2 regions of the Kitasatospora sp. NPDC051170 genome follow, and region 1 is predicted to be linked to the other one. Evidence: riboswitches for the same ligand, from Rfam matches in the RefSeq annotation. Region 1 holds a riboswitch; the other holds the start of a gene.
The links. Region 1 has a riboswitch for glycine ahead of gcvP (aminomethyl-transferring glycine dehydrogenase). Riboswitches for the same ligand answer to the same signal wherever they lie in the genome.
Positions count from the first base shown of each region.

Region 2: another riboswitch for glycine. It lies ahead of gcvT (glycine cleavage system aminomethyltransferase GcvT); the one in region 1 lies ahead of gcvP (aminomethyl-transferring glycine dehydrogenase).

Region 1 covers NZ_JBITFA010000031.1:8,142-17,899, reverse strand. Annotated here, with positions in the region: gene gcvP (aminomethyl-transferring glycine dehydrogenase) at 1-2,417, opposite strand, end outside; glycine riboswitch at 2,648-2,751, opposite strand; partial or broken gene ACIBCA_RS36640 (PRC-barrel domain-containing protein) at 2,989-3,372, shown strand; gene ACIBCA_RS36635 (YsnF/AvaK domain-containing protein) at 3,472-4,167, shown strand; gene ACIBCA_RS36630 (MFS transporter) at 4,336-5,829, shown strand; partial or broken gene ACIBCA_RS36625 (DNA polymerase IV) at 6,047-7,396, opposite strand; gene ACIBCA_RS36620 (vancomycin high temperature exclusion protein) at 7,480-8,202, opposite strand; gene ACIBCA_RS36615 (MerR family transcriptional regulator) at 8,295-8,939, opposite strand; gene ACIBCA_RS36610 (bifunctional nuclease family protein) at 9,166-9,642, opposite strand; gene ACIBCA_RS36605 (MerR family transcriptional regulator) at 9,728-9,758, opposite strand, start outside.
Region 2 covers NZ_JBITFA010000022.1:52,158-61,915, reverse strand. Annotated here, with positions in the region: gene ACIBCA_RS33750 (ABC transporter permease) at 1-535, opposite strand, end outside; gene ACIBCA_RS33745 (enhanced serine sensitivity protein SseB C-terminal domain-containing protein) at 995-1,897, opposite strand; gene ACIBCA_RS33740 (enhanced serine sensitivity protein SseB C-terminal domain-containing protein) at 2,059-2,841, opposite strand; glycine riboswitch at 3,053-3,160, shown strand; gene gcvT (glycine cleavage system aminomethyltransferase GcvT) at 3,391-4,512, shown strand; gene gcvH (glycine cleavage system protein GcvH) at 4,626-5,009, shown strand; gene glyA (serine hydroxymethyltransferase) at 5,095-6,375, shown strand; gene ACIBCA_RS33720 (L-serine ammonia-lyase) at 6,529-7,896, shown strand; gene ACIBCA_RS33715 (hypothetical protein) at 8,269-8,985, shown strand; gene ACIBCA_RS33710 (MDR family MFS transporter) at 9,009-9,758, opposite strand, start outside.

The DNA.
Region 1 (9,758 bases):
AAGTGCGGGGCCAGGCGCTTGGCGATGTAGTTGGCGTTCAGCACGGCGACCTGGGTCGCGCGCTTGAGGCCCTCGCCGCCCATCAGCCGGACGTACGCCCAGGAGATCGGCAGGATCGCCGCCGAGCCCCACGGCGCGGCCGAGATCGGGCCGACGCCGGTGGCCGGGCCGGCCTCCGGCTGGAGCGGGTGGTTGGGCAGGTACGGCGCCAGGTGGGCGCGCACCGCGACCGGGCCAACGCCCGGGCCGCCGCCGCCGTGCGGGATGCAGAAGGTCTTGTGCAGGTTCAGGTGCGAGACGTCCGCGCCGAACTTGCCCGGCTTGGCGAGGCCGACCAGGGCGTTCAGGTTGGCGCCGTCCACGTACACCTGGCCGCCGGCCTCGTGCACCAGGGCGCAGATCTCGGTGATCTGGGTCTCGTACACGCCGTGGGTCGACGGGTAGGTGACCATCAGCACGGCGAGGTTGTCGCGGTGCTTCTCGATCTTGGCCTTGAGGTCGTCGACGTCCACGTCGCCGTCGACCAGGGTCTTCACGACGACGACGCGCATGCCGGCCATCACCGCGGAGGCGGCGTTGGTGCCGTGCGCCGAGGACGGGATGAGGCAGACGTCGCGCTGGGCGTCACCGTTGGCGTGGTGGTAGGCGCGCACGGCCAGCAGGCCGGCGAACTCGCCCTGGGAGCCGGCGTTCGGCTGGATCGAGACGGCGTCGTAGCCGGTGACCTCGACGAGCTGCTGCTCCAGCTGACGGATCAGGGTCAGGTAGCCCTGGGCCTGGTCGATCGGCGCGAAGGGGTGCAGCTGGCCGAACTCCGGCCAGGTCACGGCCTCCATCTCGGTGGTCGCGTTGAGCTTCATGGTGCAGGAGCCCAGCGGGATCATGCCGCGGTCCAGCGCGTAGTCGCGGTCCGAGAGGCGGCGCAGGTAGCGCAGCATGGCGGTCTCGGAGCGGTGGCTGTGGAAGACCGGGTGGGTGAGGTACTCATCCTCGCGCAGCAGCGCGGCGGGCAGCGTCTCGGCGGCCTCGGCCACCTCGACCGCGGGGACGCCGAACGCGGCCCAGACGCCGGCCAGGTGCTCACGGGTGGTGGTCTCGTCGGTGGAGACCGAGATCCGGTCCTCGCCGTCCTGGTAGACGTTGATGCCCTGGGCGCGGGCGGCGGCGGCGATCTCGCCGGCGCGGCCCGGGACGACGGCGGTGACGGTGTCGAAGAACTCGCCGTGCAGCAGCTCGACGCCGCCAGCCCGCAGGCCCTCGGCGAGGGCGGCCGCGTAGCGGTGGGTGCGGCGGGCGATGTCCGCCAGGCCGTCCGGGCCGTGGTAGACGGCGTACATCGAGGCCATGACGGCGAGCAGCACCTGGGCGGTGCAGATGTTGCTGGTGGCCTTCTCGCGGCGGATGTGCTGCTCGCGGGTCTGCAGGGCCAGGCGGTAGGCGCGGTTGCCGTCCGCGTCCACGGAGACGCCGACCAGGCGGCCGGGCAGCGAGCGGGCGTACTCGGCGCGCACCGACAGGTAGCCGGCGTGCGGGCCGCCGAAGCCCATCGGCACGCCGAAGCGCTGCGAGGTGCCGCAGGCGATGTCGGCGCCCAGCGAGCCCGGGGACTTGAGCAGGGTCAGCGCCAGCAGGTCGGCGGCGACGGCGACTATCGCGCCCAGGCCGTGCGCCTGCTCGATCACCGGGGCGAGGTCGCGCACGACGCCGGTGGCGCCCGGGTACTGGAGCAGCACGCCGAAGACGCCGCGCTCGGCGATCTCGGCCGGGATGCCCTCGGACAGGTCGGCGACGACGACCTCGACGCCGGTCGGCAGGGCCCGGGTGTTGATCACCGCGACGGTCTGCGGCAGGGTCTCCGCGTCGACCAGGAAGACGCCGCCCTTGACCTTGGTGACGCGGCGGGCCAGCGCCATCGCCTCGGCGGCCGCGGTGCCCTCGTCCAGCAGCGAGGAGCCGGAGGTCGGCAGCCCGGTCAGGTCGGAGACCAGGGTCTGGAAGTTGAGCAGCGCCTCCAGGCGGCCCTGGGAGATCTCCGGCTGGTACGGCGTGTAGGCGGTGTACCAGGCCGGGTTCTCCATGACGTTGCGCAGGATGACCGGCGGGGTGAAGGTGCCGTAGTAGCCCAGGCCGATCATCGGCTGGAGGACCTGGTTGCGGCCGGCCAGCTCACGCAGCTCGGCGAGGACCTGGGCCTCGGAGCGCCCGGCGGGCAGGTCCAGTCCGGTGATGGAACGGATGGCCTCGGGAACGGCGGTGGCGGCGAGCTCGTCCAGCGAGCTGTAGCCGACCGACGCCAGCATCTTCTCCTGAGCGTCCGCATCGGGCCCGATGTGACGGTTCTCGAAGGGGCTGGCCAGCTCAAGCTCGGTGAGGGTCGGGGCGCCGGTGGGGCGTCCCGCGTTCGGCTGGGCGTTCATGGTGGTCTCCTGGTCACGGACCGGGGGGCACGCACGCCGGCCGGCTGAGCCGCTGGTGACAGCGGTTCGGCCTCGGGCGGGCGCACCCGGCGGGCCTCCCCCTCTGTCATCGGGACCTGAGAGCTTCACCCGTACGCAGCGCTGTGGGCGCCGCGTCTGGCTTGCACCGTCGGTGAGGGTGGTGGTGTCGGCTCCCGCGCCGGCGCTCCTGCCCTGCTTTCCAGAGTGACCTATCCCGCACGGTACGGATGCCTGAGAGATTCCGGGGAGGAGTTGCTCCTTCGGCGCCCCTACCAGCGGTTTTCACTGGCGGGGACTCTCCCGCGCGGGCTCGGCGGTCGGGGCCCAGGGTACCAGCGGGAGGCCCTCCCATCACGGGTGCGTCAGGTCACTCATGGTCTACGCGCGTGGCATCGGCGATCGCCCGGACGGCCCAGCGCGCAGCCCGTCCGGCCGCACCCCGCTCGCGCCCCTGCGGCGGATGCCCTTGGGTGTGAAGAGGCGGACGGTCAGGGCGCTCCGGCCGCCGTACCTGCGGGAGTTCCGCAGGCGCAGCGCACTGGAGGAATGAGTGCAGACCGACATCGACCCCCGGGACCTCATCGGCCACAAGGCGGTCGACCGCAACGGAGACAAGATCGGCACCGTCGACGAGGTGTACCTGGACGACGCCACCGGCCGGCCCGAGTGGGCCGCCGTCCGGACGGGCATCTTCGGCCGGGACGCCTTCGTCCCGCTGACCACCAGCGAGTTCTCGGGCGACGAACTGCGGGTGCCGTACGACAAGTCGCTGGTCAAGGAGTCCCCGGACTTCGGCGTGGGCCAGCACCTGTCGCCCGCCCAGGAGCTCCAGCTCTACCGCTACTACGGCCTCGACACCCCGGTGGACGGCCACCCGGCGCCGGAACCCTCCCGCCTGGCCGCGGAACCCGACCTGGACTTCGGCACCACTGCGGCGGCCGCCGCGACCGCCTCCCCGCGGGCCTTCCACTCCCCCGAGCCCGCCGCGGCCCTCGCGACCGCTCCCGCCCCCTCGACCACGACGCCCAGCGCCATGACGCCGAACACCACGACGCCGAACACCATGACACCCGGCGCCATGACACCCGGCGCCATGACGTCGAGCACCACGACCACCACGACCACCAGCACCGCCCCGGAGGCCAACGTGCGGACCCTCAGCACCCCCGCGCCCGCCGCTGCCACCACCACCGCCCCGGTGGCCGAGCCCAAGCCGCAGCCCGTCACCCCCGTCCCCGCCGAGCGCCAGGCCCCCTCGGCCACCACCACCTCGCCCAGCGGCCCGCTGGAGATCACCTGCCGCGAGGAGCGGCTGGAGATCACCACCGAGTGGCACACCGTGGGCACCGCGAAGCTGCGCAAGTACGTGACCAGCGAGCAGGTCGAGCGCCGCGTCCCGGTGGTGCGCGAACGCGTGCGGGTGGAGCGGATGCCGGTGAGCGAGGCCGAGCGCGCCTCGCTGACGGAGAAGGAGATCGCCGAGGCGGTGGAGGAGGTCACCCTGCGCGAGGAGCGCCCGGTGGTCCGCAAGTACCTCGCCCCGATCGAGCGGGTCCGGCTGGTCGTCGAGCGCTACACGGACGAGGAGGTCGTCCGGGACGAGCTGCGCCGCGAGCACGTCGAGGTCCAGGACTCCACCCCCGGAGCCCCCGCCCCCGACCTCCCGGCCGCGGGCGTCCCGGCCGTGGACGGCTCCCGCCCGGCGGCGGCGATGCGGCCCCTGTCCTGACGGTTCGCCACCAGGGCCCCGGACCACCCGGTCCGGGGCCCTGTCGCATGCCGGGACCGGCCCGGCCGTTCTCCTTTGCCAAAGCTTAACCACTCGATATTTGACACTCTTAACTATCTCCCGGCATCGTTACTTCAGTTCATTCACTATGTACGGGAGGAAGCAACCGTGAGTGAGGCACTCAAGCCCACCATCGCGGCCGAGAAGCAGAGCACCGCCCGGGTCCTGCCGGCCCTCATCCTGGCGATGCTGTCGTTCAGCGTGATCCAGACCGCCGTCGTCCCGATCCTGCCTTCGCTGGCCAAGGAACTGGACGTCTCCGGCTCCAACATCACCTGGCTGATGACCGCCAACCTGCTCTCCGCCGCCGTGCTGACTCCCCTCCTGGGCCGCTTCGGCGACCTCCGGGGCCGCAAGCCGATGCTGCTGATCTCGCTGGTCGGCCTGGTCGCGGGCTCGGCGCTGGCGGTCGGCACCCACTCCTTCACCTGGCTGGTCGTCGCCCGCGTCCTGCAGGGCGCCGGCGGTGGCGTGATGCCGCTGGCGATCAGCATCGTCCGCGACGAACTGCCCCGGCACAAGGTCACCGGCGGCGTCGCCGCCATCTCCGCCTCGATGGGCGTCGGCTCCGGCCTCGGCCTGGTCGCCACCGGTCTCCTGCTGGAGCACTGGAACTACAAGTCGATCTTCTGGATGGGCCTGGCCTTCGGCCTGCTCGCCATCGCCCTGGTCGCCTTCCGCGTCCCCTCCGACCCGGTGACCGACAAGGAGGGCGGCGCCGACCCGCTCGGCGCGCTCACCCTCGCCGCCTGGCTCTCCGCCCTGCTCGTCGCCGTCAGCCAGGGCAACCACTGGGGCTGGACCTCCACCAAGACCCTCGGCCTCTTCGCCGTGGCCGCCGTGGTCGCCCTCGTCTGGGGGATCATCGAGACCAAGGTCGCGCACCCGCTGGTCGACATGAAGATGATGTCCCGCCCCGCCGTGGCCTTCACCAACCTGTCCGGCCTGCTCATCGGCTTCGGCATGTACGGCTCGTTCATGGTCATCAGCAACTTCGCCCAGGCCCCGGACAAGATCGCCCACTACGGCTTCACCGCGAGCGTCCTGCACGCCGGCATCATGCTGCTGCCCTCGGCCCTCGGCTCGATGGTGGCCGCCCCGCTCGGCGCCCTGCTGATCGCCCGCCGCGGCCCGCGTCTGCCGCTCGTCGCCGGTGGTGTGCTCGGCGCCGTCGCCATGGCCTACCTGGCCCTGCGGCACAGCGCCGAGGGCGACATCTACACCGCCTCGGCGATCTTCGGCCTCGGCATCGGCCTGGCCTTCTCCGCGATGCCCGCCTACATCAACGGCGCCGTCCCGGTGGAGCAGAGCGGCATCGCCAACGGCATGAACTCCGTGCTGCGCACGGTCGGCGGCGCCATCGGCACCGCCGTGATGGCCGCCATCCTGACCGGCGACACCATGAAGCTGCCGCCGCAGATCCCGCTGACGCTGCCCACCCTGGACGCCTTCAAGCACGCGTTCTGGGCCGCCGCCGTGGTCTGCATCGTCGCCGGCGCCGTCCCGTTCCTGATCCGCTCCGCGAAGCCGGCCACCGCCGTCGCCGCCGACGGCTCGGCCCCGCAGCACACCAGCCCCGAGCTGGCCAAGACCGACGCCTGACGAGGCGTCCGACCTCCGCGCCCAGGGACAGGGCGCGGAGGCCCGGCCCGGCTGCGGCCCGTGAGGGCATCGCGACCGCACCCCGGCCGGCACGCAATACGGCCCCACCCGGTTCTCCCCACCGGGTGGGGCCGTTCCGCGTCCCGCCCCAACCGCCTGAGCAGTCCTCGGGCCTGCGCCCGACGCCTCACCCCTGGGAGGAGTCCTCGGGCCGGCGCAACGGCAGCGCCCGCGAGGGCTCCAGCGCCGGATCGTCCACCGCGAAGGTCCGCACCCGCCCGGGCTCGCTCCACGGCGTCTCGAACCGCACGGTCACCCGCCCGACCCCGCTGCCCTGCACCCACCCCGGCCCGAACTCCGCGTGTTCCACGTCCTGCCCGGGGTGCCAGCGCCGCACCACCGCCTCGGGCGCCTCCTCCTCCACCGCCTCCGCCTCGGCCTCCTCCGTGTGCTCCGCCGCCTCCTCCCGCAGCGCCTGCGCGAACAGGTCCTCCTGCGTGTAGTCGGCGAGCTGGGACACACCCACGCCCAGCAGCCGCACCCCGCCGGTGATGTCCACCTGCTCGGCGAGGCGCCGCGCCGTCCCCACGATCACCGACTCGTCGTCCGTGGGCCCGCGCAGGGTCTCCGAGCGCGTCAGCGTCGAGAAGTCGAACCGCCGCACCTTGAGCACCACCGTCCGCCCCGAGCGCCCCGCCGCCCGCAGCCGCCGCACACAGCGCACCGCCAGCGTCTCCACCTCCCGCAGCACCCGGTCCCGGTCCGCCAGGTCCACCTCGAAGGTGTCCTCCACCGAGACGGACTTGGCGTCCTGGTCGGGCACCACCGGCCGGTCGTCCAGCCCCGTCGACATCTGGAAGACCCCGGCGCCGTGCGCCCGCCCCAGCAGCTGCACCAGCTCCGCCTCGCCCGCCTCCGCGAGCTCCGCCACGGTGTTCAGCCCCGCCCGCCGCAGCACCTGCTCGGTGGCCGGCCCGATCCCGGGCAGCGCCCGTACGGGCATCGGCCCGAGCACCGCGCGCTCCTGCCCGGGCTCGATCAGCACCAGCCCGTCCGGCTTGGCCCGCTCGGAGGCGATCTTCGCCATCAGCTTGGAGCCCGCCGCGCCCACCGAACCCGTCAGCCCGGTGCGCCGGTGGATGTCCGCCCGCAGGTCCTCACCCAGGGCCGTCACCAGCCGCTCGCCGGTGGCGTGGTCCGCCTCCGCCAGCGCCGGACCGTACGGACCGGCCTCCAGGTCGACGAACGCCTCGTCCAGGCTGAGCGGCTGCACCAGCGGCGACAGCTGCCTCAGCAGGCCCATCACGATCTCGCTGTTCTGCCGGTACGCCTCGAACCGGCCCGACAGGAACGCCGCGTTGGGGCACAGCCGCCGCGCCTGCGCCATCGGCATCGCCGAGTGCACCCCGAACCTGCGCGCCTCGTACGAGGCCGTCGAGACCACCCCGCGCCCGCCGAGCCCGCCCACGATCACCGGCTTCCCGCGCAGGCTCGGCTTGGCCGCCTGCTCCACCGCCGCGAAGAAGGCGTCCATGTCGAGGTGGATGATGCTCGGCAGAGAACGCACCCGGCGATCATCGCGCACGGGTACGACAACGGCGGCTCACCGGCTCCGGTGTCCGCCCGCCCACCTGCCCGCCGGCCGCCCGGCTACCTGCGCCCCGCCTCCGCCAGCGCCTCGGGGACGCCGTCCTCCTTCGGCCCGAGGAAGTGCGGGTCCGGCCGCAGCCAGGCGTTCAGCGCCGCCTTCCCCGCCCCGGGGATCTCCCGCAGCCCGCCGTACCACCAGGTGACGTCGTGCAGCTCCGGCACCCCGACGGCGTACGAGCGGATGCCCGCCGCCTCGCACAGCGCCAGCGCCCGGCGGACGTGGAAGTCCTGGCTCACCAGCACCGCCCGGTCCACCCCGAATATCCGGTGCGCCCGGGTGCAGGAGTCCCAGGTGTCGAAGCCCGCGTAGTCCCGCACCACCCGCGAACCGGGCACCCCGTGCTCGGTCAGGTAGTCGTACATCGCGTCCGGCTCGGAGTACTCGACCCGCCCGTTGTCCCCGGTCACCAGGATCACCTGCACCTTCCCCTCCCGGTACAGGTCCAGCGCGGCCACCAGCCGGTGCTCCAGGTACGGCGAGGGCCTGCCCTGGTCCAGCCCGGCGCCGAAGACCACCGCGACCGGCGCGGACGGCGCGCTCTCCACCGTGCCCACCCGGTCCCCGGCCGTGCACCACAGCCAGGCACTGGGCGCCAGGGCCAGCGAGCAGCACACCGTCACCAGCTGGAACAGCCCCCGCTGCGCCCGCCGCTCCCGCAGCCGTACCCGCCACTGCCCGGCCCTGCGCCGCAGCAGGCCCACCACACCGGTGCCGCCCCTCACACGCCCTCCCTCGATCGCCCGACGGACGAACGACGAGGCCGCGGCCCCGAACGGTTCCCCGTCCGGGCCGCGGCCTCACTGCTGATGCGTGCTCAGACCGCCCGGTTGCGCCGCTGCGCGAGCTCGTCGCCCGGGTCCTGGCCCACCAGCGTCTCGCCGGTGTCCGTCCGCTCGGCGTGCAGCCGCCCGAGGGTGCGCTCCAGCTCCTGCCAGACGGCCCCGACCGCGATGCCGAACACCCCCTGACCGCTCTTCAGCAGGTCCACCACCTGCTGCGGCGTGGTGCACTCGTACACCGTCGCGCCGTCGCACATCAGCGTCAGCCCGGCCAGGTCGCCCTGCTCCGCCGCCTGCAGATGGGCGACGGCCACGCGGATGTTCTGCAGCGAGACGCCGACGTCCAGCAGCCGCTTGACGATCTTCAGCAGCAGGACGTCACGGAAGCTGTAGAGCCGCTGGCTGGTCGCCGGGTACGCCGTGCGCACGCTCGGCTCCAGCAGCCCCGTGCGGGCCCAGTAGTCCAGTTGGCGGTACGTGATGCCGGCCGCCGCACAGGCCGTCGGCCCTCGGAAGCCGATCAGTTCGGAGGTCGGTGCGAGCCGCTCGATCGCCGGCTGTCCCGGCTGTACGGCGGGGAACCGGCCCATCCTGGGCAGCTCGGTCACGGCGCGAGCGGTGCGCGGCACGTGCACGGCGCACAGAGCGCCCACGGCCGCGTCATCGCCGGTGCTGGTCATGCCTACCTCCGTCCACTCGTGCTGCGGGCAACCCGACTGCGGGCATCGGCCACCCGGACAGCCACTCCTGACGACGGTAGGCAGTCCCCTATGACCCGTCAACGATCGCCACGCCGAGCCGGACAAACGGCATCACTCAGGAGAGTGGTTTTTCGTGCCCCTAGTGTGGGTAGGTGGACGGCTTTTGGCAAAACGACGGGCGCGACCGCCGCCCGCCGCGTCCGCGCTACTGCGGACCACTGCCCCCGAAGTCCTCGGGCGACACCTGGTCGAGGAACTCGCGGAACTTCTCGACCTCGTCCTCCTGCTCGTCCGGGATCGCGATGCCCGCCTCGGCGAGCACCTCCTCGCTGCCGTAGATCGGCGTCCCGGTCCGCAGGGCCAGCGCTATGGCGTCGGACGGCCGGGCGCTGACCTCGACCCCGCCGGAGAAGACCAGCTCGGCGTAGAACACGCCCTCGCGCAGGTCGGTGATCCGCACCTCGGTGAGCTGCTGGCCGAGCGCCTCGAGGACGTCCTTGAACAGGTCGTGCGTCAGCGGGCGCACCGGAGTCATGCCCTGCTGGGCGAAGGCGATCGCGGTCGCCTCGCCGGGGCCGATCCAGATCGGCAGGTACCGGTCTCCCCCGACCTCCCGCAGCAGCACGATCGGCTGGCTGGAAGGCATCTCCACTCGGACACCCACGACGTCGAGCTCATTCACACACGCAACCCTATGGCTCGAACCCCGGATATGAAAGCGCAGGGGGGACGCCGCTGGTCAGCGCCGTGCCCCGTCGGCGGGACGGCTATCCCCGGCCGCGCAGACCGGCCTGGACC
Region 2 (9,758 bases), on a different contig from region 1:
CCTGCAGCGAGGCCGAGATGGCGATCGCGAACAGCAGCAGCGGGAACGCCAGGAAGATGTCCATCAGCCGGCTGATCAGGGTGTCGACCCAGCCGCCGTAGTAGCCCGCCACGACGCCGAGGACGGTGCCGATGGTGTTGGAGAGCACGGTCGCGCCGAAGGCGACCAGCAGCGAGACCCAGGAGCCCTCGATGACGCGGGAGAGCAGGTCGCGGCCCTGGACGGTGTCGACGCCGAGCGGGTGGTCCGCGCTCATGCCGCCCCAGTCACCGAACGGGATGCCACCGAGGTCGGCGTCCAGGAGGTCCTGGTGGAGGGCGTCGGGGTCGAGCCCGAACAGCCCCTCGATCGGCTTGGCCAGCAGGGCGAGGGTGATCAGCAGGATCACCACGATGCCACCGGCGACGGCGGCCTTGTCCCGCTTGAAGCGGGTCCAGGCGATGCGGCCGAGGGAGCGGCCCTCGATCTTCTTGGCCGGGTCCGCGGAGGCCTGGGCCTCCGGTTCGTTCCCGGCGGTTGCTACGGGTGCGGTCATGGTCAGTTGGTCCCCTCGCCGACGGTGGCCGGCCCACGGGCGCCGGTCGCCGGGGGTCGGCGGTACGGCTGGCAGCGGACGTGCGGAGGTGCGTATGAGAACGAGTGCGCGCGGCCCTGGGCCGTGCGCGGGGTACTGCCACCACGCGGGATGGGCATCGCGTGGATCGAGCGGTCGGCGTGCGCGTTCACCTTCGTGGGGTTACCAGTTCGCGCTGTGCTTTGCGTTGTGCGCAGAACTCTCTGTCATCCGAACTGGCTTGCGCCAGCCCTGCCAGGCGAGAGATGCCCAACTGTGATCTGTGCGCATGCACCTCCCGGGCTCGCGGCATATCCCTCTTCACACGGCTGTAACAGCCATGTCAAGATGCCCCGGAAGCCCGTCCGGAAACTCGCCCGGAAAACGCCGAAGCCGACCTGACGGTGGATCAGGTCGGCTTCTTCGCCGTCGTTCCGGCGATCAGCGCGCCGGGTAACCCGGCCAGGCCCCGGAGGGCGGCTGCCCGTGCCAGCCACCGGTCGGCGGCTGGGGCTGCGGGTAGGAACCGTACGGGCCCGCGGGCCGCTGCGGGTACACCGGCGGCCGTCCGGCCTCCCGGTCGTAGAACGGCCGGGCGTTGGCACGCATCCACAGCGCCACCGGGTCGTACTCGTCCGCCATCGCCACCGTGGACACCGCCAGCCCCTCCGGGGCCACCGCGATCGCCCGCTGCATCAGCGCGCGCACCGCCTCCACCGCCGGCGGCGAGCTCTCGTACAGCTCCAGCCCGATCGCCAGGTACGGCTCCCCCACCGAGGGCTGCACCCAGGCCCGGCGCAGCGCCCGTACGGCGCGCACCTCGATGGCCTGGCGCTCCAGCAGCGCGAAGAACTGCTGGGCGTTGACCTGCGGCTCGCCCAGCTTCAGCGGCCCGGCCGGCAGCCGGTCCAGCCCGGCGGCGATCCGCCGCAGGTCCGCCCAGGGCACGCCGACACCGCCGCCGGGGGCGTGCGGGTTCAGCCACAGGCCCCAGCGCGTCCGGTACAGCGAGGCGGCGATCTCCCGCCCGGAGATCACCTCGTGGGCCCGCGTCCAGCCCGAGGCCGTCAGCTGCTCGGGGGAGGTGACGGCCGGCGCGTAGCCGTGGCCGCTGATCTCCATGTTCCCGTACTGGGCGTCGGGGCTGCCCGGCGTGCCGTGCCACAGCAGCATCCAGACCTGGCCCGCGGCCAGGGCGTGCAGCAGCTGCTCGTACGCCTCGTAACGCTCCGGTGCGACCTCGCGCAGGGCGCGCTCCAACGCGCCCGGGTCCGCCCCGGCGCGCCCGGCCGATGGCTGGCCCCAGGGCCCCGGTCCACCGCCCGCTCCCGCTCCCGCACTCATGCGCCCACCTCGCCGCGCCTCTTTCGCTCATCCCGCCGGCCGTCAGCCGTCTGCACGCACCCTATGGCGCGGCAGAGGGCCACCGCCACGGCGACGTGCCTTCGACAGAACACTGCCCGGGAACCCGGCTCACACCCGGCTCACACCGTCCTCGCGCCCGGTCACGCCCGCGCGTAGAACGGCATCACCCGGGTGAGCAGCCACTCGACCACCGGGTCGTCGGCGAGGTCGAGCAGCACGAGGTGGACGCCACCGGGCAGCGGCGCGGTTCCCAGCGCCCGGCCGAGCGCCTCGTTCACCGCCGCCGGGTCCGCGGGGGCCGCCTGGTCCAGCTGGACGCCCACGAACATCACGGTCGCCTCGCCCTCGATGCTCGCCAGCGCCCGGCGCGCGGTCAACACCCCGGGCAGGGCCGCCAGTTCGGCCCGGCAGGCGGCGAGGAAGTACTCCGGGTCCTCCCCCGGCACGGGCTCGCGCAGCGCGACCCGCCCGCCGGTGGGCGCCTCCGGGTGCTCCCACCTGTCCTCCCGGGGCCCGCGGCGCAGCTCGGCCACCCCCTGCGGGGGCACCGGGATGCCCACCGCAGCCTCCGGATTGACGGCGATCCCCACGCCCAGCGGCAGCCCCCGGGCGAACTCCCAGACCGGCGCGACCGCGAAGGCCATCCCCGGCGCCTGCTGCAGGAACACCTCCTGCGAGGAGAAGACGGGCACGTACGGGTCCCCGCCCAGCTCGATCGTCGGCAGGTCCAGCCCCTGCCCCCGCGGGTCTCCCCCGGCGGGCAGCGGGATCCACACCTGGCTGCGGCCCAGCACCTCGAACACCCGGGGCGTCGCCCCCGGATCGCCCAGCGCGGCGGTCAGCACCTGCTCCAGCTCGTTGGCCGGCCACGCGCCCCCGGTCGGCGCCGCCTCCGGGCCGCCCCACCCCTGCTGCTGCTCCACGGGTATCCCATCCGCCGCCGTACCGCCGGCCGCCCTGTGCCGCACCGACGCGCAGCAGTTTAGGGCCAGTTCGGGGACGGGCCCTGAGGCCCTTGTTCGGGAGGCCAGGCCGGTGTGACGAGGTCCCCTCTCCCTTGAATGCCACGGACGTGCCATGATGTCCGCGTCCGACGGCATGCGCCGCGGGCCCCACAACTCCACACCGGCCGCTCGAACCCGTGCGGGAGAGCCCGGAGTGCCGCCCTCGACGCGGTACGGCCGGCGCCGAAGGAGCAAGTCCTCCCCGGAATCTCTCAGGCCCCCCTACCGCACGGGTTAGGCACATCTGGAAAGCGGCGTACGGCCCCGGTCGTGCGCCCACCCACGGTGCAAGCCGCCATGCCGTGCCCGAAGCTGGTTTCGGGCAGGTGTGCGGTGAAGCTCTCAGGTCCGACGACAGATGGGGAGACCCACGCCGCCGCATGCCCGCGCGCAGGGTCGGTCCCGAGCGGGCCCCGGTCCGGCGCGCGCACCCTGAGTGCCCCTGCCCCGACCGAGGAGTTCCTGGCCATGTCGTCCCTCCGCCTGACCGCGCTCGACGCGCTGCACCGCAGCCTCGGCGCCACCATGACCGACTTCGCCGGCTGGGACATGCCGCTGCGCTACGGCAGCGAGCGCGAGGAGCACCTCGCCGTCCGCACCAAGGCCGGTCTGTTCGACCTCTCGCACATGGGCGAGATCACCGTCACCGGCCCGCAGGCCGGCGAGATGCTCGACCACGCCCTGGTCGGCTTCGTCTCCGCCCTCGGCGTGCTGCGCGCCCGCTACACCATGATCTGCGCCGAGAACGGCGGCATCCTGGACGACCTGATCGTCTACCGCCTGCGCGAGGACGCCTTCCTGGTCGTCGCCAACGCCTCCAACGCCCAGCTGGTCCTCGACGAGCTGATCGCCCGCGCCAAGGGGTTCGACGCCGTCGTCACCGACGACCGCGACACCTACGCCCTGATCGCCGTCCAAGGCCCGGAGGCCACCGCGATCCTGGCCGACACCACGGACGCCGACCTGCCCGGCCTCAAGTACTACGCGATCCTCCCGGCCCAGGTCGCCGGCCGCGAGGTGCTCCTGGCCCGCACCGGCTACACCGGCGAGGACGGCTTCGAGATCTTCTGTGCCCCGGCCGACGCCGAGGCGATCTGGCAGGCGCTGACCGGCGCCGGGGAGGGCCGCGGGCTCGTCCCGTGCGGCCTGTCCTGCCGCGACACGCTGCGCCTGGAGGCCGGCATGCCGCTGTACGGGCACGAGCTCTCCACCGACCTCACCCCGTTCGACGCGGGCCTGGGCCGGGTCGTCCGCTTCGACAAGACCACCAACGACGGCGCCTTCGTCGGCCGCGCCGCCCTGGAGCGGGCCGCCGCCGCGGCCGAGACCAACCCGCCGAGGATCCTGGTCGGCCTGGTCTCCGAGGGCAAGCGCGTGCCGCGCGCCGAGTACACCGTGGTGTCCACCGAGGGCGCCCCGATCGGCCGGATCACCTCCGGCTCGCCGTCCCCGACGCTCGGCAAGCCGATCGCCATGGCGTACGTCGACGCCGCCCACGCCACCCCCGGCACCACCGTCGCGGTGGACGTGCGCGGCAAGCACGAGCCGGTCCAGGTCGTGGCGCTGCCCTTCTACAAGCGCACCCGCTGACCCGCGCGCTTCCCGCCGCGCTTCCCCCGCGTTTCCCCCATCACCGCACGTCGCAGCCGCCCCGGTGACGGCCCGCGTCGTCGTACCCGCTTCGCATCCTGGAGAATGACGCCATGAGCAGCAAGAACCCCCAGCACCTGAAGTACACCAAGGAGCACGAGTGGCTGAGCATCGCCGAGGACGGTGTCTCCACGATCGGCATCACCAAGCACGCCGCCGACGCCCTCGGTGACATCGTCTACGTGCAGCTGCCCGAGGTGGGCGACACGGTGACCGCCGGCGAGACCTGCGGCGAGCTGGAGTCCACCAAGTCGGTCAGCGACCTGTACTCCCCGGTGTCCGGCGAGGTCGTCGAGGTCAACCAGGACGTCCTGGACGACAACGCGCTGGTCAACGGTGCCCCGTTCGAGGGCGGCTGGCTGTTCAAGGTCCGCGTCGAGGACACCGACGAGCTGCTCAGCGCCGAAGAGTACGACGCGCTCACCCACGCCGGCTGACGCCCGCGTGACCCGGGTGGGCCTTGACGGCGAGGCCCACCCACCACCGTCCCCCTCGCTCTCCTCCTCCCGGGAAGACCACACCATGACGGTTCTGAACCAGTCCCTGCACGCCCTCGACCCGGAGATCGCCGCCGCGGTCGACGCCGAGTTGCACCGCCAGCAGACCACCCTGGAGATGATCGCCTCCGAGAACTTCGCCCCGGTGGCGGTCATGGAGGCCCAGGGCTCGGTGCTCACCAACAAGTACGCCGAGGGCTACCCCGGCCGCCGCTACTACGGTGGCTGCGAGCACGTCGACGTGGTCGAGCAGATCGCGATCGACCGGATCAAGGCCCTGTTCGGCGCCGAGCACGCCAACGTCCAGCCGCACTCGGGCGCGCAGGCCAACGCCGCCGCCATGTTCGCGCTGATCCAGCCGGGCGACACCATCCTGGGCCTGAACCTGGCCCACGGCGGTCACCTGACCCACGGCATGAAGATCAACTTCTCCGGCAAGCTCTACAACGTGGTCGCGTACCACGTGGACGACAAGACCGGCCAGGTCGACATGGCCGAGGTCGAGCGCCTCGCCAAGGAGCACCAGCCGAAGCTGATCATCGCCGGCTGGTCCGCCTACCCGCGCCAGCTGGACTTCGCCGAGTTCCGCCGCGTCGCGGACGAGGTCGGCGCGCTGCTGATGGTCGACATGGCCCACTTCGCGGGCCTCGTCGCCGCGGGCCTGCACCCCAACCCGGTGCCGTACGCGGACGTGGTCACCACCACCACCCACAAGACCCTGGGCGGCCCGCGCGGCGGCGTGATCCTGTCCAAGGCCGAGTTCGCCAAGAAGATCAACTCCGCGGTCTTCCCCGGCCAGCAGGGCGGCCCGCTGGAGCACGTCATCGCGGGCAAGGCGGTCGCCTTCAAGGTCGCCGCCTCCGAGGAGTTCAAGGAGCGCCAGCAGCGCACCCTGGACGGCGCGCGCATCCTCGCCGAGCGCCTCCTCCAGGCCGACGTCGCCGAGGCCGGCGCCTCCGTGCTCTCCGGCGGCACCGACGTCCACCTCGTCCTGGTCGACCTGCGCAACAGCCAGCTCGACGGCCAGCAGGCCGAGGACCGTCTGCACACGGTCGGCATCACCGTGAACCGCAACGCGATCCCCAACGACCCGCGCCCGCCGATGGTCACCTCCGGCCTGCGCATCGGCACCCCGGCCCTCGCCACCCGCGGCTTCCAGGCCGAGGACTTCCGCGAGGTCGCCGACATCATCGCCGAGGCCCTCAAGCCGAGCTTCGACGACACCGTCGCCGAGGCGCTCAAGGCCCGCGTCACCGCGCTGGCCGAGAAGTACCCGCTGTACCCGAACCTGGCCAACCAGGACTGACGCCGTACGGGCTGGGGTGACCGGCCTCACCCCGTACGCGTACCTGGGACCCCGGGGCACCGCGCACACTGGACAGTGCGTGCGGTGCCCCGTCCCGTGTCCCCACTCGCCTTCTGCTCTGTCCTTCCACGAGACCAGACAAGGACGTCCCCCGTGGCCATCAGCGTCTTCGACCTCTTCTCCATCGGCATCGGCCCCTCGAGCTCCCACACCGTCGGCCCGATGCGTGCGGCCCGGATGTTCGCCCGCCGCCTGCGGTCCGAAGCCCTGCTGCCCCGGGTGACGGCCGTACGCGCCGAGCTCTTCGGCTCCCTGGGCGCCACCGGCCACGGCCACGGCACGCCGAAGGCCGTCCTCCTCGGCCTCGAGAACAACTCCCCGCGCACCGTCGACGTCGACCAGGCCGACCGGGACGTCGCGCGGATCACCGCCGAGAAGAAGCTCAGCCTCGTCGGCGAGCACACCATCGACTTCGACCCCGACACCCAGCTGGTGCTGCACCGCCGCCGCTCGCTGCCGTACCACGCCAACGGCATGACCCTGTGGGCGTTCGCGGAGGACGGCTCCACGCTGCTGGAGAAGACGTACTACTCCGTCGGCGGCGGGTTCGTCGTCGACGAGGACGCGATCGGCGCCGACCGGGTCAAGCCCGACGACACCGCGCTGCGCTACCCGTTCCGTACGGGAGAGGAACTGCTGCGCCTGACCCGGGAGACCGGGCTGTCGATCTCCGGCCTGATGCTGGAGAACGAGAAGGCGTGGCGCAGCGAGGAGGAGATCCGCACCGGCCTGCTGCAGATCTGGGCCGTGATGCAGGAGTGCGTCCGCGCCGGCATGAGCCGCGAGGGCATCCTGCCGGGCGGCCTCAAGGTGCGCCGCCGGGCCGCCGCCGGGGCGCGGGCGCTGCGGGCGGAGGGCATCGGCCCGGCCAACGCGATGGAGTGGGTGACCCTCTACGCGATGGCCGTCAACGAGGAGAACGCCTCGGGCCGCCGGGTGGTCACCGCCCCGACCAACGGCGCGGCGGGCATCATCCCGGCCACCCTGCACTACTACCTGAACTTCATCCCGGGCGCCGACGACGACGGCATCGTCCGCTTCCTGCTCGCGGCCGGCGCCATCGGCATGCTCTTCAAGGAGAACGCCTCCATCTCCGGCGCCGAGGTCGGCTGCCAGGGCGAGGTCGGCTCCGCCTGCTCCATGGCCGCCGGCGGCCTCGCCGAGGTCCTGGGCGGCACGCCCGAGCAGGTCGAGAACGCCGCCGAGATCGGCATCGAGCACAACCTCGGCCTCACCTGCGACCCGGTCGGCGGGCTCGTCCAGATCCCCTGCATCGAGCGCAACGGCATGGCCTCGGTGAAGGCCGTCACGGCGGCCCGGATGGCCCTGCGCGGGGACGGGCGGCACCACGTCTCGCTGGACAAGGCGATCAAGACGATGAAGGAGACCGGCGCCGACATGAAGATCAAGTACAAGGAGACCTCGCGCGGCGGCCTCGCCGTCAACGTCATCGAGTGCTGACGGGGAACGCGTAGTAGTCGCGCGGAACGGGGGCTACCGCTACAGGGCGGCGCTCCGTAGCGGTAGTCTCCGGTCTCGCCCCCGGCCGTCGCCGGACGGGCGGGGCAGGTCTCGAACTTGGGGGGCGGCGTGGGGGCGTACTGGGACGAGCAGCGGCGGCAGTGGGTGCAGCAGGCTCCGCCCGCGCCCCCGCTGGGCGCGGTACCACCGCCCATCGGGGCGGTGCCGCCCCCGCCGATGGCTCCGCCGCCGCTGACGGCGCCGCTGCTGGGCGGCGCTCAGCCGGTGCCGCCGCCGCCTTTCTCTCCCTCCGCACCCCCTGCGGCTGCTCCCCCGCCTCCCCCGCTTCCCCCGGAGCGCTCGGGCGGGCGGATGCGGCCGCGGGCGGTGCTGGTGGCCGCGCTCATCGGGGTGCTCGCCGGGGCGGGCGTGGGCGGCGGGTGGTACCTGTACTCGCGGAACGACGGCGGCTCGAACGGCTCGAAGGTGCCGGCCGCGCTCGGCACGCCGCTTCCGACCACCCCGGGCGCCGCGCCACCCTACTCGGACTTCACCTTCCCGGCCTCGCCGACCGGCAGCCCGACGGCGACGCCGACCCCCACCCCGACCACCGGGCCGCACTCGACGACCGTCCAGGACGCGGCCGGGTTCACACTGACCGTGCCGGACGGGTGGCAGCGGCGGGTGGACGGCACCTCGGTCTTCTACGACTCGCCGGACGGCGGCAGCCTCGTCCAGGTGTTCTCCATGGGCACCGACAGCCCGTACAACCAGGCCGTCGCCACCGACGCCAGCCTCGCCTCCAACCCCTCGCGGTTCCCCAACTACCGGAAGCTCTCGCTCACCCAGACGCCGGACGGCGGCGCGGTGCTGGAGTACTCGTACGACCTCGCGGGGAAGGGGGTGCGGCACACCGTCGACCAGATGGTCACCACCCCTGGGGGGCAGGTGTACGCCCTGCTCGTCGCCGGGCCCGAGACCGGCTGGCCCACGCCGCTGCGCGACGTCCAGCAGTCCCTGGTGTCCTCCTTCTGCCTCGCCGGCCACTGCCCGGCCACCCCGGCCACCCCGACCACCCCCGGCGGCTGACGGGCCCTCTCCCCGGGCCGGAGTCACGCCCGCTGTGACACCGGGCCCTCGCCGGGGCTGGGGGCGGGCGCCGGGCTCGGGGCGGGCGCCGGGCTCGCGTTCGGCCGGGTCAGGCAGGCGACGGCCGTGGCCACCGCCGCCAGGGCCACGCCGCCGATCACCGTGGCGTGCAGGCCACTGGTGACGGCGCTGCCGACGGCGTGTCGGACGGTCGGGGGCAGGCCCGTCAGGGAGGCCGGGGTGAGGCCGCCACCGGTGAGGCGGGCGGCCTCCGCCGGGCCGAGGCGTTCCTCCAGCGAGGCGGTCAGCCGCGCGGTGTAGGCCGCGCCGAGGGCGGCCATGCCGAGCGAGCCGCCGATGCTGCGCAGCAGGGTCACCACGCCCATCGCCGCGCCCATGTCCTGGAGCGGCACCGCGCCCATCGACGTCAGCATGGTGCTCTGCATCAACAGTCCGATGCCGATCCCGGCGACCGCCGTGAGCCCGGAGGCCAGGGCCACCGGGGTGTCCGTCCCCAGGAGCAGCAGGAGCGCGGCCCCGGTCAGGGTCAGCGCGCCGCCCAGCAGCGGGTAGCGCCGTTCGCCGCCGGGGCGGCCCATCAGCCGGGCGGTGACCAGCTGGGTGCCCATCATGCCGAGCATCAGTGGCAGCAGGAGCAGGCCGCCGGTGGTCGGTGACACGCCCTGGACGAACTGGAAGTACTGCGGCACGTAGCCGATCAGGGCGATCATGACCGCGCCGGTGAGGAAGCCCAGCACCTGGGACACCGTGAA